DNA from 4 places in the Sphingobium sp. SG1 genome. Region 1 is predicted to be linked to each of the others. Evidence: predicted binding sites of a transcription regulator. Region 1 holds the regulator's gene; each other region holds the start of a gene.
The links. Region 1 encodes LexA, which represses DNA repair genes until DNA is damaged. Its sites were predicted from a motif close to GTTCCNCNCTTGTTCT; they were not measured.

Region 1 (4,011 bases):
CCGTCATATTCGCTGACATTCTTCCTGCCTGATCCATGGATGCGACGCCCCCTAGCATGGCTTTTGAGCCACGACAAACGTCCGTTGGGCGCAGGACGGTGCGTATTGCGCACAATGGATTTGCGCGGATCGAACAATGGCTGGAGGTGGAGCGCGAACAGCTCGCCTTGTGGGTGCCGGTGGCGCTGGGCGCGGGCATTGCCGGCTGGTTCGTGCTGCCGGGGCCGGCACATTGGTTGGCCTGTTGCTGCGGGGCGCTGGGGCTGGCCTGTCTGGCGCTGTTGCTGCCGGTGGGCGCACGATTGCGGCACATGCTGGTGGCGGGCGGCTTGTTGGCTTGTGTTGGTTGCCTGCTGGTCTGGGGTAAGGCGACATGGCTGGGTCAGCCGCCGCTGGCCCGTCCCATATTCGCACAGGTGACCGGCACGGTGACGGCGGTTGCCAAGCTGCCGGCGCAGCAGATGGTGCGGGTGGGGCTGCGGCCGATCGAGGCGCCGGCGCTGCCCGCGGCGATCCGGGTGAATATCGCGGAGGCGGATGTGCCCGAAGGGCTGGGCAAGGGGGCGGTGCTGCGCTTTCGCGTGCGGCTGATGCCGCCCGCGCCGCCGAGCGTGCCGGGGGCGTTCGACTTCGCGCGACGCGCCTATTTCCAGGGGATCGGGGCGACCGGGCGGGCGCTGGCGCCGGTCGAAATGGTGGAGCAGGCGCGCGAGGGGGCGACGCTGCGGGCGCGACTGTTCGATCATATCAGCGGACAGGTGGCGGGCGCACCGGCGGGGATTGCGGTGGCGCTGGCGACCGGCGACCAGGGCGCGATTGCCGAAGCGGATGCGGAGGCGATGCGGCGTAGTGGCCTTGCCCATCTTCTCTCGATCAGCGGGCTGCATGTGACGGCGCTGATCGGGGCGGTGATATTCCTGCTGTTGCGCCTGCTGGCGCTGATCCCGCGCGCGGCGCTGGACTGGCCGCTGATGCTGATCGCGGCGGCCGGGGGCGCGCTGGCGGGGATCGGCTATACGCTGCTGACCGGCGCGGAGGTGCCGACGGTGCGATCCTGCATCGCGGCGCTGCTGGTGCTGGGCGGGCTGGCGCTGGGGCGCGAGGCGATCACCCTGCGGCTAGTGGCGACCGGGGCGCTGGTGGTGCTGGTCTTCTGGCCAGAGGCGCTGATCGGCCCAAGCTTCCAGATGAGCTTTGCCGCCGTGGTCGCGCTGGTGGCGCTGGGCGAGCATCGGCGGTTCAAGGCGTTCGCGATGGCGCGGGACGAGCCTTGGTTGCGCAAGGCCGGGCGGACGGTGGCGGCGATGCTGATGACCGGCCTTGCCATCGAAATGGTGCTGGCGCCGATCGCCCTTTTCCATTTTCACAAGGCAGGTTTGTTGGGCGCGGTGGCCAATCTGGTCGCGATCCCGCTCACCACCTTCGTCATCATGCCGCTGGAGGCGCTGGCGCTGGGCTTCGACCTCGTCGGGCTGGGCGCGCCCTTCTGGTGGCTCACGGCCAAGGCGATCGCGCTGTTGCTAGCGGTGGCGCATGGCGTGGCGGCGAGCCCGATGGCGGTGATGCTGGCGCCGGCGGTGCCGGGCGGGCTGTTCGCGGTCATCCTGGTGGGAGGTCTCTGGTGCCTGCTCTGGCGCAGTCGCTGGCGCTGGCTGGGGCTGGGGCCGGTCGCGATCGGCCTGATCGGCATCGCGTCGCTGGCGCCGCCCGATATCGTGGTGACCGGCGACGGGCGGCATGTCGCGGTGCGGACACCAGCGGGGACGATGGCGCTGCTGCGCGAGGGGGCGGGTGAGTATGTCCGCGACGTGCTGAGCGAGAGCGCGGGCTATGACGGGACGCTGGAGGCGATCGCGAAGATGAAGCAGTCGCGCTGCTCGACTGATCTATGTGCGGTGACGTTGCCACGGGACGGGCGCGACTGGCATTTGCTGGTGACGCGCAATGCGATGCTGGTTGATCGGCCGATATTGGAGCGGGATTGCGCGGCGGCCGATATCGTCATCAGTGACCGGGGCCTGCCTTATTGGTGCCGACCGCGCTGGATGAAGATTGACCGCCGGCTGCTGTCCCGCACCGGCGGCCTGTCGATTAGCCTTGAAAGCGGCAAAGTTCACACCGTCCATCGGCCCGGCGACGCACATCCTTGGATCGTGCGCCGCCGGCCCCGAAAAGCCGGTCAGTTGTAGCGGCGCAGCAGGCCGGCGAGCTTGCCCTGGATGCGGACCTGGCGCGGATCGTAGATTTGCGGTTCATAGGCGGCATTGGCGGGATCGAGCCGAACCCGGCTGCCTTCGCGGCGGAAATATTTGAGCGTCGCTTCGGCGTCGTCGATCAGAGCGACGACGATCTGGCCTTCGCGCGCGACATCGGTGCGCTGGATCAGCGCGAAGTCGCCGTCGAGAATGCCGGCCTCCATCATCGAGTCCCCCGACACTTCGAGCGCATAATGATCGCCCGAGCCGAGCAAGGCGGCGGGGACGGAGAGCATGGTGTGGCTTTCCATCGCCTCGATCGGCACGCCGGCGGCGATGCGGCCGTGCAGCGGGATTTCGATCACGTCATTGGCGGCGGTCGGCAGCAGCACGGCGGGCGCCGATATCTTGGGCGTCGGAATGGCCGGAGCCGGCGCGCGATGCATCGCATCGGGCAGCTTGAGCACTTCGAGCGCGCGGGCGCGGTTGGGCAGGCGGCGGATGAAGCCGCGCTCCTCCAGCGCATTGATCAGCCGGTGGATGCCGGACTTGGAGCGCAGGTCGAGCGCGTCCTTCATCTCCTCGAACGAAGGGGACACGCCGCCTTCTTCCAGCCGGGTCTGAATGAAGCTCAGCAATTCCTGCTGCTTGGGCGTCAACATCGGCGGTCCTCCATGGAACGAATGAAGAACGCATAGGAAACGGAAAGGGGCAAGTCAAGCGCGTTAAGCCATGCGCCGCTTTTGCCGGTCAGGCAGTCAGATAGTCAGGCGGTCAGGGGGATGATGTCGACCATGTCGCCGGCAATGGCGGGGGCTGAACCGGCCGGACGGCGGATCAGGCAGTCGGCCAGCGCCATGGCGGCGGTGGCGGCGCTGTCCTGCGATGTGACGGAGACGATGCCGTCGGCGCCGCGATAGGCGCGCAGATAATCGTCGCGTTCCGCCGTTGGGCCGAGTGGGGCGGCAAGGCGGGCCTGCACGATCGGCGGCAGCGGCGCGCGCGATCCGGCGAGATGGCGCACCAGCGGGCAGAGGAACAGCGTGCCGGTGACGAAGGCGGAGACCGGGTTGCCCGGCAGGCCGAGGAAGGTGGCGTTGCCGAGGCGCCCGGCCATCAGCGGTTTGCCCGGCCGCATCGCGATCTTGTAGAAATCGAGCGTGCCGCCGGCGGCCGCGAAGGCGGGGCGGACATAGTCATGGTCGCCGACCGAGGCGCCGCCGGTCGAGACGATGATATCGGCCTGTGCCGCCTGTTCCAGCGCCTGCGTCATGGCAGCGAGATCGTCGGGCACGATGCCAAGGTCGATCACGTCGCAGGGCAGGGCGGCGAGCAGGGCCGCGAGCATCGGCGCGTTGGACGAGGGGAGATAGCCCGGCGGCGTCGGCGCGCCGGGGGGAACAAGTTCATTGCCGGTCGAGAGCAGGGCGATGCGGGGCCGGGCGCCGACGGGCAGGCTGCCATGGCCGCCAAGGACGGCAAGCGCGATCTGGCCCGGCGTGAGGCGGCTGCCTGCGCTGACCAGCAGCGTGCCGGCGCGGAAATCGGAACCGAGCGGGCGGACATGCCTGCCGGGCGTCAATATGCCGTCATGCGCGGTCAGTTTGTCGCCGGCGCGCGTGGCATTTTCCTGGATCAGGATCGCATCGGCGCCGGCCGGCAAGGGCGCGCCGGTGAAGATGCGGCAAGCCTGGCCCGGTTGCAGGGCCGGGATATCGGCGTCGCCCGCGCTGCTGGTGGCGACCAGCTGCCACGGTCCGGCGCCTTCGGATGCGCGCACGGCATAGCCGTCCATCGCGGAAAGATCGGCCCAGGG
Region 2 (4,011 bases), on a different contig from region 1:
GCGCCGTCAGGCGTGGGAGGGTGAGGGCGAGAGACGCGCCGCGATGACCGCTACGACGCCTTCGGTATTTTCCATGACTTCATGGTTCCAGAAACGCAGGACGTGATAACCCTGCGCTTCGAAATAGCGGGTGCGGGCGGCGTCCTGTTCGATACTTTCCGCGTGGGTCGCGCCGTCAACTTCGACAATCAGCTTACCAGCAAAGCAGAGAAAGTCCGCGACGTAGGGACCATATGGCACCTGACGGCGGAATTTCACGCCGGGCAGCTTGTCGCGCAATGCGGTCCAGAGGCGCTTTTCCGCTTCTGGAGCATTGCGGCGGAGGGCCTTGGCTTTGTCGAGGGCACCGGAAGGAAGACCTTCATAATGGCGGCGGCTCGTCATCACCCTCACCCTTCCGCCGCTACGCGGCTCCCTCCCTCTCCCGATGGGAGAGGGATTCAAGTCACTGGCAGGCGAGGCACTCGTCATAGTCGGTGGTCTCGCCGATCTCGAACTTGGGGGCGTCGATCGTGTTGTCCGCTTCCACGCCACCGGCAAAGCCAGCGCGCTGCACCGACTTGGAGCGCAGATAATAGAGCGACTTGATGCCCAGTTCCCAGGCGCGGAAGTGGAGCATCAGCAGATCCCACTTCTCGACATCGGCCGGGATGAACAGGTTCAGCGACTGGGCCTGATCGATATAGGGGGTGCGATCGGCCGCCAGTTCGAGCAGCCAGCGCTGGTCGATCTCGAAGCTGGTCTTGTACACATCCTTTTCTTCCTGGGTGAGGAAGTCGAGATGCTGGACCGAACCGCCGCGTTCCAGGATCGAGTTCCATACAGCGCTCGAATCCTTGGCCTTTTCGACCAGCAGCTTTTCCAGATAGGGATTCTTCACCGCAAAGCTGCCCGAGAGCGTCTTGTGGGTGTAGATGTTCGCCGGGATCGGCTCGATACAGGCCGAGGTGCCGCCACAGATGATCGAGATCGACGCGGTCGGCGCGATCGCCATCTTGCAGCTGAACCGTTCCATCACGCCCTGATCGGCGGCGTCGGGGCACGGCCCGCGCTCCTGCGCCAGCATCATCGACGCCTCGTTCACCTTGGCATTGATATGCTTGAAGATGCGCAGGTTCCACGACTTGGCCATGGCGCCTTCGAACGGGATGCCGCGTGCCTGCAGGAAGCTGTGGAAGCCCATGACGCCCAGGCCGACCGAGCGTTCGCGGCTGGCACTATATTTGGCGCGGGCCATTTCCGGAGGGGCCCGGTCGATATAGTCCTGCAGCACATTGTCGAGGAAGCGCATGATGTCTTCCGCGAAGGTCGGATGATCCTTCCACTGATCCCAGGTTTCCAGGTTCATCGAGGAGAGGCAGCAGACCGCCGTGCGATCCTGGCCGAGATGGTCGCGACCCGTCGGCAGGGTGATTTCCGAGCAGAGGTTCGACGTCGAGACCTTGAGCCCCAGGTCGCGGTGATGCTTGGGCATCATCCGGTTCACCGTGTCGGAGAAGACGATATAGGGTTCGCCGGTGGCAAGGCGGACCTCGACCAGCTTCTGGAACAGCGCGCGGGCATTGACGGTGCCGCGCACCGACTGGTCCTTGGGGCTGCGCAGGTTGAAATCACTGCCGTCGCGCACCGCTTCCATGAACTCGTCGGTCAGCAGCACGCCATGGTGCAGGTTGAGCGCCTTGCGGTTGAAGTCGCCGCTCGTCTTGCGGATTTCAAGGAACTCCTCGATCTCCGGGTGGGAGACGTCGAGATAGCAGGCGGCCGAGCCGCGACGCAGCGAACCCTGGCTGATCGCCAAGGTCAGCGAATCCATCACGCGGACGAAGGGGATGATGCCGCTGGTCTTGCCATTGAGGCCGACCGGCTCACCGATGCCGCGCACACTGCCCCAATAGGTGCCGATGCCGCCGCCGCGCGAGGCGAGCCAGACATTCTCGTTCCAGGTGTTGACGATGCCTTCCAGGCTGTCGTCGACCGAGTTCAGATAGCAGCTGATCGGCAGGCCGCGGCCGGTGCCGCCGTTCGACAGCACGGGCGTCGCCGGCATGAACCAGAGCTTGGAGATATAGTCATAGACGCGCTGCGCATGATCGGCATCGTCCGAATAGGCGGCGGCGACGCGGGCGAACAGATCCTGATAGCTCTCGCCGGGCAGCAGATAGCGATCGTTCAGCGTGTCCTTGCCGAATTCGGTCAGCAGCGCATCGCGCGACGAATCCGTCACGACATGAAAGCGACGCTCATGAATCTTGGACGACGCGGACTCGGTCGCCTTGCCCTTGGCAGCCTTGGGCTCGGCCTTGTCCACCAGATCCTCGATACGCTCGTCCATTACCGTCGCCACGTCGCCGTTTCCACCTTGTTCACTATCTCGAAAGTCCATGCGAGCCCCCGATTGTTCCTGTTCCGTTCGATTCGGTCCAGCGATGCCGGGGCGCACCCAGACATCATAGCATGAACCCGATCGGGCCGGGACAGAAATGGGGTCAACCGATCCGATCGCAAGGACAAAAGCCCCATATCGCCGGAAGCAGGTCCGGCAATGCAATCACAATCTATTGGGTGACCCCCTTGGTCCCGATACCACAGATAGTGCCACAGCCCCGCCGGCACGCAAGAGGGTAAATGACAGTTCGGGGACTCGGTTCATCGACGCCTGGATTCGTTTCGTCGCTGACACGCCACCCCATAGCGCAGCGACGCGCGGACTTCCAAGGGCCTTGGAAAAGACAAGGGGGGCCCATGAAATTAAAAAATAAATTTGCCTTGCCACGCAAATGCGCGCGTCGCGCGATTGGCGACAAAATCATGGCATGGGGGCAGAGGCACGAACACGACCACAATCTGTTGAATCGCTGCCTTTATCGTCCCTGCATATCGCCGCGCGATACGCTATGATGATGGGAAGGCTGGCGAATCCATCCGCAGCGATCGGGAGGCAGGCATGATCCTCTATTACCATCCCCTCTCCTCCTATTGCTGGAAGGTGCTGATCGCCTTTCATGAAAATGGCACGCCCTTCACCCCGCGCATCCTGGAGGACGCGGCGGCGCTGGCCGAATGGCAGGCGCTCTGGCCGCTCGGCAAATTCCCCGTGCTGCATGACCCGGTGCGCGGCGCGACGATTGCGGAGGCGAGCATCATCGTCGAATATCTGGGCCGGCACGAACCCGGCACCTTCCGCCCCATCCCGGTCGATGGCGACGCGGCGATCGAGGTGCGGCTGATGGACCGGTTGTTCGACAATTATGTGATGGGGCCGATGCAGGCGCTGGTCGCCGACCGGTTGCGCCCCGAGGAGGCGCGCGATCCCCATGGCGTGGCGGCCAATGTGGCGGCGCTGCGCAGCATCTATGCGGTGCTGGAGGATCGGCTGGCCGGGCGGAGCTGGGCGGCGGGCGATCATCTGTCGCTGGCCGACTGCGCGGCGGCGCCCTCGCTTTATTATGCCGACAGGATCGTGCCGCTGCGCGCCGGCCATCCGGTGCTGGGCGCCTATCTGAACCGGCTGGAGACGCGGCCGAGCTTTGCGCGGGTGCTGCGCGAGATGCAGCCCTGGTGGCAGAATTTTCCCTTTGCCGACGGGCCGCTTGCGTCCTGAACCGCAACCCTCTTCTGGACTCATCGTCTCAAAGGCCTATAGCCCCGCCTTGCAGGGACCTGCCGTGCAGAGGCGGGCCGCAAGAATAGGGACCAGGGTAGATGACCGTCATCAAGACCGCCGACCTCATCGAGAGCGTCGCCGACGCACTCCAGTTCATTTCCTACTATCACCCGATGGATTATATCCGGGCACTGGGTAAGGCCTATGAGGCCGAAGCCAATCCGGCGGCGAAGGACGCCATCGCCCAGATCCTGACCAACAGCCGCATGTGCGCCGAAGGCCACCGCCCGATCTGCCAGGACACCGGCATCGTCAATGTCTTCGTGAAGTGGGGCATGGAGTGCCGGCTGGACGATAATAGCCGGTCGATGCAGGAGGTGATCGACGAGGGCGTGCGCCGCGCTTAC
Region 3 (4,011 bases), on a different contig from region 1:
CTGGATCAGCGGCAAGCGCCGCGTCTATGTCGCCGAGGCGAGCATCCTCGATTCGGACGGGGAAGAGGTGGGCCGGGGCACCGGCACCTTCATGCGATCGCAGATTCCGCTGTCATCGCTGCCGGGATATCATGGCTGAGGACAGCCCGGCCGCGCGGCTGACCAGCGCGATGCTGGTCGGCGCGCTGGTGAAGCGGGTGAATGCCGCCGGCGGCTTTGCCATGATATTGGCCAAGGGCGATCAGATGAGCGGTGTCATCCTGGTCCAGGTGATGGACAAGGGGCGGGAATCCGCAATTTTCGAACGGGTATCGAACTTTCGCGGCGGCCATGCATTGATGCGCTGTGGACCCCCTGCGGAAGAGGGGCCGGAGGCGTTCGCCGCCTATGCCGAACGCCGGCGCAGATCGGACCCCGACCTGTGGCTAGTGGAGCTTGATATCGCGGATGCGGAACGGTTCGCCGCTGAAACGATCTGCTGATCGTTGACTCCTTGCACGCGCGCGGGCAATGGCGGCCGACGCTGAACGCGCAGGTTGCCTGCATTCGTCCATGGGGGGCGGGCCGGTAAACACGCAGACGGGGGGCGGCCGAACGTCACAGAATATCGGTTACAATCGACGTTTCTGGCCAATAACCGCACGATTTTGAGCAATAATGAGTTTTCGTCTGAAGGCCGCGATCATCGCGGCATTTACGCTGTCGGCCGCTGCGGCTGTTACGGCGTCGGACATGTCGAGTGCCAGCGAGGCCTCCCTGTCCACGGTTTCTCTTCCGGAAACCGCCGCGCTGACTAGCGCACCCACGGTCGGCACCAAGCCCGCCGTCGTTTTTGCTGCGCCGCAAGAAGTCGCGCAGTCGCTGGATTCCGGCTCCAAGGCTGGCAGCAATTTTTCGACCGATATCGAGCCCAAGGCCGAGACCCTGGCAGCCCTGGTTGATGCGCAAGGCGCTCCCGAGGATGTCGAAGGCGACATGAAGTGCCTGGCCGGTGCAGTCTATTTCGAATCCAAGGGTGAAACGCTGGAGGGCCAGCTGGCCGTTGCCCGCGTCATCATCAACCGCGCCAAGTCGGGCCGCTTCGCCAGCAGCCTGTGCGGCGTCATCTATCAGCCGAGCCAGTTCAGCTTCGTGCGTGGTCACGGCATGCCGCCGATCAACATCGCCAGCGATTCCTGGCGCGAGGCCGTCGCGATCGCGCAGATCGCCCTGGACGACAGCTGGGACAGCCAGGCCGAAGGCGCACTGTTCTTCCATGCCCGCCGCGTGTCGCCGGGCTGGGGCAAGACCAAGCTGGCGTCGATCGACAATCACGTCTTCTATCGCTGATCCGCGCTCACCGCGCGACAGTGACGCCCTTTTGAAGGCCGGTTCGGACCCCATGTCCGAATCGGTCTTTTCTTTTGTTCCCTTCCTGTTCTAGTTTGGTGCCATGACCATCCAAGACGCCGCCCAAGACGCCGATCGCTGTTCACCGCTGACCGACGGGACCGCGCTGGCAGTTGCGCGCGGCACGCTGCGCCTGTTCCACCGCCATGACATGAACGGCATATTGGAAGTGCCGCTGCCCAATGGCCGGCGGGCCGACATCATGGCGATCGACACTGCCGGGCGCCTGACCATCGTCGAGATCAAGTGCAGCCGGGCGGATCTGCTGGGCGACATGAAATGGCCGGATTATTTCGACTATTGCGACCGCTATTTCTGGGCGGTGCCATCGGGCTTCGACACCAGCCTGTTCGACAGCGAGGCGCTGTGGCCGGCCCGCACCGGCCTGATCGTCGCGGACCAATATGATGCCGAACTGGTGCGCGCCGCGCCGTTCGAGCCGCTGGCCGCCGCCCGGCGCAAGGCAGAGACGCTGCGCTTCGCCCGCCGCGCGGCCCGCCGCCTGTCGGCGCTGGCGGACCCGGATTATGCGGCGGAACTGGGCTGGTAATATCAGAAAAGGATGGTAGATGCGCTCGCATCTGGAATTTCGATCGGCAGTTTATGCAGACGATGGGGCGGCCATTGCCCAGGTTCTGGCCGAACACCTGCCTCATTATGGCTTTCAAGCCCAGCCGATCATTCAGGAGGATTGGGGCTGGTGCGTTCCGATCGCGCATGAGGCCTTCTCACTGTGGATCGGATGCGGCCACTATCTGGAATATCCTGACGGTGTGCTTTGTTTCATCGAACCTTCACGGCCCTTTGTGAGACGTTGGTTTCGTCGCATAAGCACCATTGAGCCGGTGGAAAGGCTGGCTGATGCCCTAGAGGCGATTGTCGAAGCCAGTGGCGAAGCGAAGCATATCCGCTGGTGGACTGATGAGGAAGTGGCCGCGGGCTAAGCACGGCCACCCAATGTTTCAGAAAACCGGACCCTGGACCGGGCCCTTGGGCGCTGCGGCGTTGGCCTTGGCGGAATCGAGCGCTTCGACCAGGCCGGGGGTGCGGCTGTCGCGCTCGGCATAGTCGCGGGCAGACATGCCGGCGATGGTGTCGCGCTTGTCCGCATTGGCGCCCTGCGCCACCAGCAGGCGGACCAGGCCGATGTCGCGCAGTTGCACCGCGCGGATCAATGCGGTCTCGCCGCTGCCATTGGTCTTGTCGACCTGGGCACCGCGGGCGAGCAGCAGGCGCACGCCTTCCTCGTACCGGTTCTGCACGGCGAGCAGCAGCGGCGTGGTGCCATTATTGTCGGCAAGGTTCGGATTGGCGCCCTTCGACAGCATGAAGTTGAGCCATGTCGTGTCGCGGCGGCCGATGACGATGTGCAGCGCGGTTTCGCCGGTGGTGACGTCACGGCTGTTGATGACGGTCGAACCGGGCTTCTGCAGCAGTTCGGTCGCCTTGTCGCCGTCAGCGTCCTTCACCGCCTTGAGGAAGTTGTAATTGTTGGAAAACTGGGCCTGGGCCGCAACCGGGGCCATCAGTGCCAGGGTGATGGCGGCAGGCCGCGCCAGAAACAGCCAGGTGGAAAGTCCGCTCTTCATCCCAATCTTCATCGTCGCGCGCCCCGTTCGATTTGCAAATCGGCCCATAGCAAGGCATGGCAGGCGACACCATGAACAAAGCGCTGATCTCGCTCGCCCTGCCGCTTCTGGCCTTGCTGACGGCATGCAATATGGGGGCTGGTGGCAACGCATCAAGCGGCGAGAGCGAACAGGGCAATCTGGTCGGTGCGCGCATCGGCGCGCCCTTCACCCTGACCGACCAGGACGGCAAGACCGTGCATTGGGACGATTATAAGGGCCAGTATCGGATCGTCTATTTCGGCTACACCTATTGCCCGGATGTCTGCCCGGTCGATCTGCAGCGGATCATGCAGGCGTTCAGCGCCTTCGAGAAGGCAGCACCCGCCCGCGCCGCGAAGGTGCAGCCGATCTTCATCAGCGTCGATCCCAAGCGGGACACGCCGGCGGTACTGAAAACCTATGTCGCGGCCTTCCACCCGCGCCTCGTCGGCCTGACCGGCACGCCGGAGCAGATCGCGAAGGTGGCCAAGGACTTCGTCGTCCTCTACAATGCGGAAAAGCCGGAAGGGGCGAGCGACTATCTGGTCAGCCATAGCCGCACGCCCTATCTGTTCGGGCCGGACGGCAAGCCGATCGCACTGGTGCCGGTGGATGATCCGGGCACGCCGGACGTGGACGAGGGCGCACCCGATATCGTGCGCGCCTTTCTCGAAAAATGGGTCAAGTGACATTTGGACTTCTGGGACAAGCCCCTCGACAAGCTGAACCGCGCCGAATGGGAAGCGCTGTGCGACGGTTGCGGCAAATGCTGCCTGCACAAGGCGGAAGATGAGGACACGGGCCGCATCTATCCGACCAATGTCGCCTGTCGCCTGCTCGACCGGCATAGCGGCCAATGCACCAACTATCCCGACCGGCGGCGGTTCGTGCCCGATTGTGTGCGACTGACCCCGGCCAAGGTGAAGCAGATCAACTGGCTGCCGCGCACCTGCGCCTATCGGCTGCGCGAGGCCGGCCTGCCGCTACCCGACTGGCATTATCTGGTCTGCGG
Region 4 (4,011 bases), on a different contig from region 1:
GCGGATGCGCTGGCTTTCGCCGCCCGACAGGGTGCCTGATGTGCGGTCGAGGTTCAGATAGTCGAGGCCGACATTGTTGAGGAAGCCGAGGCGCTCGACAATTTCCTTGAGGATGGCGCGGGCGATCTGGTTCTGCTGGTCATTGAGCGCGTCGGGCATAGCGGTGAAGAAGGCGAGCGCGTCCACCACCGAGCGGCGGGTGGAGACGCTAATGTCCTCGCCGGCGATCTTGACCGCGAGCGCCTCGGGCTTGAGGCGGGCGCCGTGGCAGGTCTCGCAGGGCATGGCGGTCTGGTACTTGGACAGTTCCTCGCGCATCCAGGCGCTTTCGGTCTGGAGCAAGCGGCGATTGAGGTTGCCGATTACGCCCTCGAACGGCTTCTTGACCTCGTAGCTCTTCTTGCCGTCGACGAAGCGCAGGGTAACGGGCTTGCCGCCGGTGCCGTGGAGGATGATGAGCTTCACTTCGCCCGGCAGATCGGCCCAGGCGGTGTCGAGGCTGAAGCCGAATTCCTTGGCGAGGGAGCCCAGGACCTGCATATAGTAGGGGCTGGGCGGGTTGGACTTGGCCCAGGGGACGACGGCGCCCTTCTTGAGCGAGAGGGCTTCGTTGGGGACGACCAGTTCGGGGTCGAACTCCTGCCGCTCGCCCAGGCCGTCGCAGGCCGGGCAGGCGCCCATCGGGGCGTTGAAGGAAAAGAGGCGCGGCTCGATCTCGGGAATGGTGAAGCCGCTGACCGGGCAGGCGAATTTCTCGGAAAAGACGATGCGGTTGGCGGGGATGCCGGCATTCTTCATCTTGCCCGCGGATTGCGCTTCGTCCTCGCGGCCGGGGACGACGCCCTCGGCCAGGTCGACAAAGGCGAGGCCGTCGGCGAGCTTGAGCGCCTGCTCGAAACTGTCGGCGAGGCGGGTGGCCATGTCGGCATTGACCGCCAGGCGATCGACCACGACCTCGATGTCATGCTTGTATTTCTTGTCGAGGGCGGGGGCATCCTCGATCAGATACAACTCGCCGTCGATGCGGACGCGGGTGTAGCCCGCCTTCTGCCACTCGGCCAGTTCCTTGCGATATTCGCCCTTGCGGCCGCGCACGACCGGGGCGAGCAGGTAGAAACGGGTGCCTTCGGGCAGGAGCATGACGCGGTCGACCATCTGGCTGACGGTCTGGGCGCTGATCGGCTCGCCGGTGGCGGGCGAATAGGGGATGCCGACGCGCGCCCAGAGCAGGCGCATATAGTCGTAAATCTCGGTGACGGTCGCGACCGTGGAGCGCGGGTTGCGGCTGGTGGTCTTCTGCTCGATCGAGATGGCGGGGCTGAGGCCCTCGATATGCTCGACATCGGGCTTCTGCATCATCTCCAGGAACTGGCGCGCATAGGCGGAGAGCGACTCCACATAGCGACGCTGCCCCTCGGCATAGATGGTGTCGAAGGCGAGGCTGGACTTGCCCGAGCCGGACAGGCCGGTGATGACGATCAGGCTGTCGCGGGGCAGATCGACGTCCACGCCCTTGAGATTATGCTCGCGCGCGCCGCGCACCGAAATATGGGTCAGACTCATGGGGGCGTTGTTCCAGATTTGTTCCGTGGGGGCAAGGGGCGTTGCCCGGTCGGGAGGCAAGATAGGAAGGGGGAGCGGCCAGGGGAAGATGGCGGGGCGTGGACGATGGCGCGCTGCACCGGCCGGAGGGCGTTTCTGGTTCGGCTGCGGGAGCGTCTCGGCCTGTCTCGGGGTTTCCATGGATGGCAGCGGCTATGGGATCGCACGTAGAAACGGGGCATGACCTATTGGCGGCTCCATTGGCATGCGGGCGTCCTGAGCGTGGCGGGCAGCGTCGCGGGCATGACATTGGCGACGACCGGGGCCATGGCCCAGAGCGAGACGCCGGCGGGGCGGATCATCTTCCTGGGCTGGACCGAGGGCAAGGACCATTCGGTGTGGCTGTCCGGCGTCGATCCGGGCGAGTTTTTCGTCGTCTTTCCCGAGACCGGGGAGCGGGTGGACAGTTGGACCCAGCCCGATACCGGCCTGCACCTGACGGTATCGCCCATCGTGCGGGAAAATGGCGGCACCCATAATCTGTTCGCCCATATTCGCACCGAATATGCGGAATATGACAATTTCGTCGATTCGGCCGACCAGCATCCGGGCGGCATCAATTTTCCCGACCACTGGAACCGGCCCGACCCGGAACTGCCCGATCTGATCACGCCGGAATTGCGGCCAAACCCGGATACGGTGACGCCGGGGCTGCGCCCCTTGCCGGATACGGTAACGCCGGGGTTGCGCCCCAATCCGGATTTGATCACGCCCGGCCTGCGGCCCTTGCCCGAGACCGTGACGCCGGAACTGCGGCCGAACCCCGACACGGTAACGCCGGGACTGCGCCCTGATCCGGATACGGTGACGCCGGAGTTGCGACCGAACCCCGACACGGTAACGCCGGGACTGCGCCCTGATCCGGATACGGTGACGCCGGAATTGCATCCTGATCCCGAAATCGTGACGCCCGAATTGCGGCCGGTGCCCGTTCCCATCACGCCGGAGGCGCGGCCGGATCCCGACACAGTGACGCCGGAAGTCCGCCCGGACCCTGATACACCGACACCCGAATTGCGACCTGACCCCGATACGGTGACGCCGGGGCTGCGTCCTGATCCGGACACGGTGACGCCGGGACTGCGTCCTGATCCGGATACAGTGACGCCGGGCTTACGGCCTGATCCCGATACGGTAACACCAGGTCTGCGGCCCGATCCGGACACGGTGACGCCGGGACTGCGTCCTGATCCGGACACGGTGACGCCGGGTTTGCGGCCTGATCCGGACACGGTGACGCCGGGTTTGCGACCTGATCCTGATACGGTGACGCCGGGCTTGCGGCCTGATCCTGATACAGTGACGCCAGGTCTGCGTCCTGGTCCGGGAACGGTGACGCCAGGGTTGCAGCCCGACCCGGACACGGTGACGCCGGGCTTGCGACCTGATCCGGATACGGTGACGCCGGGCCTACGCCCTGATCCGGATACGGTGACGCCGGGTCTGCGGCCTGACCCGGATACGGTGACGCCGGGTTTGCGGCCTGATCCCGATACGGTGACGCCGGGCTTGCGGCCTGATCCTGATACGGTGACGCCGGGACTGCGGCCCGATCCCGATACGGTGACACCGGGACTGCGGCCCGATCCCGATACGGTGACGCCGGGGCTGCGTCCTGATCCCGATACGGTGACGCCGGGTCTGCGTCCTGATCCGGATACGGTGACGCCGGGCTTGCGTCCTGATCCTGACACGGTGACACCGGGACTGCGGCCTGATCCTGATACGGTGACGCCGGGCTTGCGTCCTGATCCGGACACGGTGACGCCGGGCTTGCGGCCTGATCCTGATACGGTGACGCCGGGGCTGCGTCCTGATCCTGACACTGTGACGCCGGGCCTGCGACCCGATCCGGATACGGTGACGCCGGGGCTGCGTCCTGATCCTGACACTGTGACGCCGGGCCTGCGTCCTGATCCCGATACGGTGACGCCGGGCTTGCGACCTGACCCGGATACGGTGACACCGGGACTGCGGCCCGATCCGGACGTGGGCGGGCCGACCGTGCGGCCGTTGCAGCGGCCGCGCCCCGAGACGCTGCCGCCGATCGCGCCGACCGGTGTCGCGCCGGGCCGCGATGAGCGGCGCCCGATGCTGATGACCGCCGATGAAGTCTGCCGGGCCGGGCGTGAAGGCCGGCTGCGGGGCGATCCGCAACTGGTCGAGAAGGCCTGCCGGATTGCGGCCAATGCCCGCCGGCGCTGGACCGCCTGGGGGGAATGGAGCTATTCGACGCTGAAGGATGACCGTTCCGGCGCCCGGACCAGGGGCAGCGCGAACCAGTATAATATTGGCCTGGATCGCTGGATCGACAAGCGCACCGTTGCCGGCCTGGCCATCCAGTTCGGCAATTCGGATTATAAATCCTTCAATGGCGGCATGCGCCAGCAGGCCGATTCTATCACGGTG

Region 2: AC0KVN_RS16260 (ribonucleoside-diphosphate reductase subunit alpha) is a predicted target of LexA. The motif match lies at 2,351-2,366, and genes of this name have one in related genera.
Region 3: AC0KVN_RS20215 (MmcB family DNA repair protein) is a predicted target of LexA. The motif match lies at 1,406-1,421, and genes of this name have one in related genera.
Region 4: uvrA (excinuclease ABC subunit UvrA) is a predicted target of LexA. The motif match lies at 1,573-1,588, and genes of this name have one in related genera.

What each region holds. Positions count from the first base shown of each region.
Region 1 is NZ_JBVVOJ010000015.1:49,637-53,647, reverse strand. Features, by position in the region: gene gltX (glutamate--tRNA ligase) at 1-7, opposite strand, end outside; gene AC0KVN_RS22500 (ComEC/Rec2 family competence protein) at 57-2,189, shown strand; gene lexA (transcriptional repressor LexA) at 2,180-2,857, opposite strand; gene AC0KVN_RS22490 (molybdopterin molybdotransferase MoeA) at 2,962-4,011, opposite strand, start outside.
Region 2 is NZ_JBVVOJ010000007.1:78,223-82,233, forward strand. Features, by position in the region: gene AC0KVN_RS16255 (endonuclease domain-containing protein) at 7-384, opposite strand; gene AC0KVN_RS16260 (ribonucleoside-diphosphate reductase subunit alpha) at 446-2,332, opposite strand; gene AC0KVN_RS16265 (glutathione S-transferase family protein) at 2,945-3,601, shown strand; gene AC0KVN_RS16270 (fumarate hydratase) at 3,703-4,011, shown strand, end outside.
Region 3 is NZ_JBVVOJ010000011.1:80,326-84,336, forward strand. Features, by position in the region: gene AC0KVN_RS20200 (PaaI family thioesterase) at 1-139, shown strand, start outside; gene AC0KVN_RS20205 (DUF1491 family protein) at 132-482, shown strand; gene AC0KVN_RS20210 (cell wall hydrolase) at 658-1,329, shown strand; gene AC0KVN_RS20215 (MmcB family DNA repair protein) at 1,433-1,939, shown strand; gene AC0KVN_RS20220 (hypothetical protein) at 1,959-2,333, shown strand; gene AC0KVN_RS20225 (ankyrin repeat domain-containing protein) at 2,352-2,990, opposite strand; gene AC0KVN_RS20230 (SCO family protein) at 3,035-3,688, shown strand; gene AC0KVN_RS20235 (YcgN family cysteine cluster protein) at 3,692-4,011, shown strand, end outside.
Region 4 is NZ_JBVVOJ010000003.1:16,821-20,831, reverse strand. Features, by position in the region: gene uvrA (excinuclease ABC subunit UvrA) at 1-1,563, opposite strand, end outside; gene AC0KVN_RS08055 (autotransporter domain-containing protein) at 1,783-4,011, shown strand, end outside.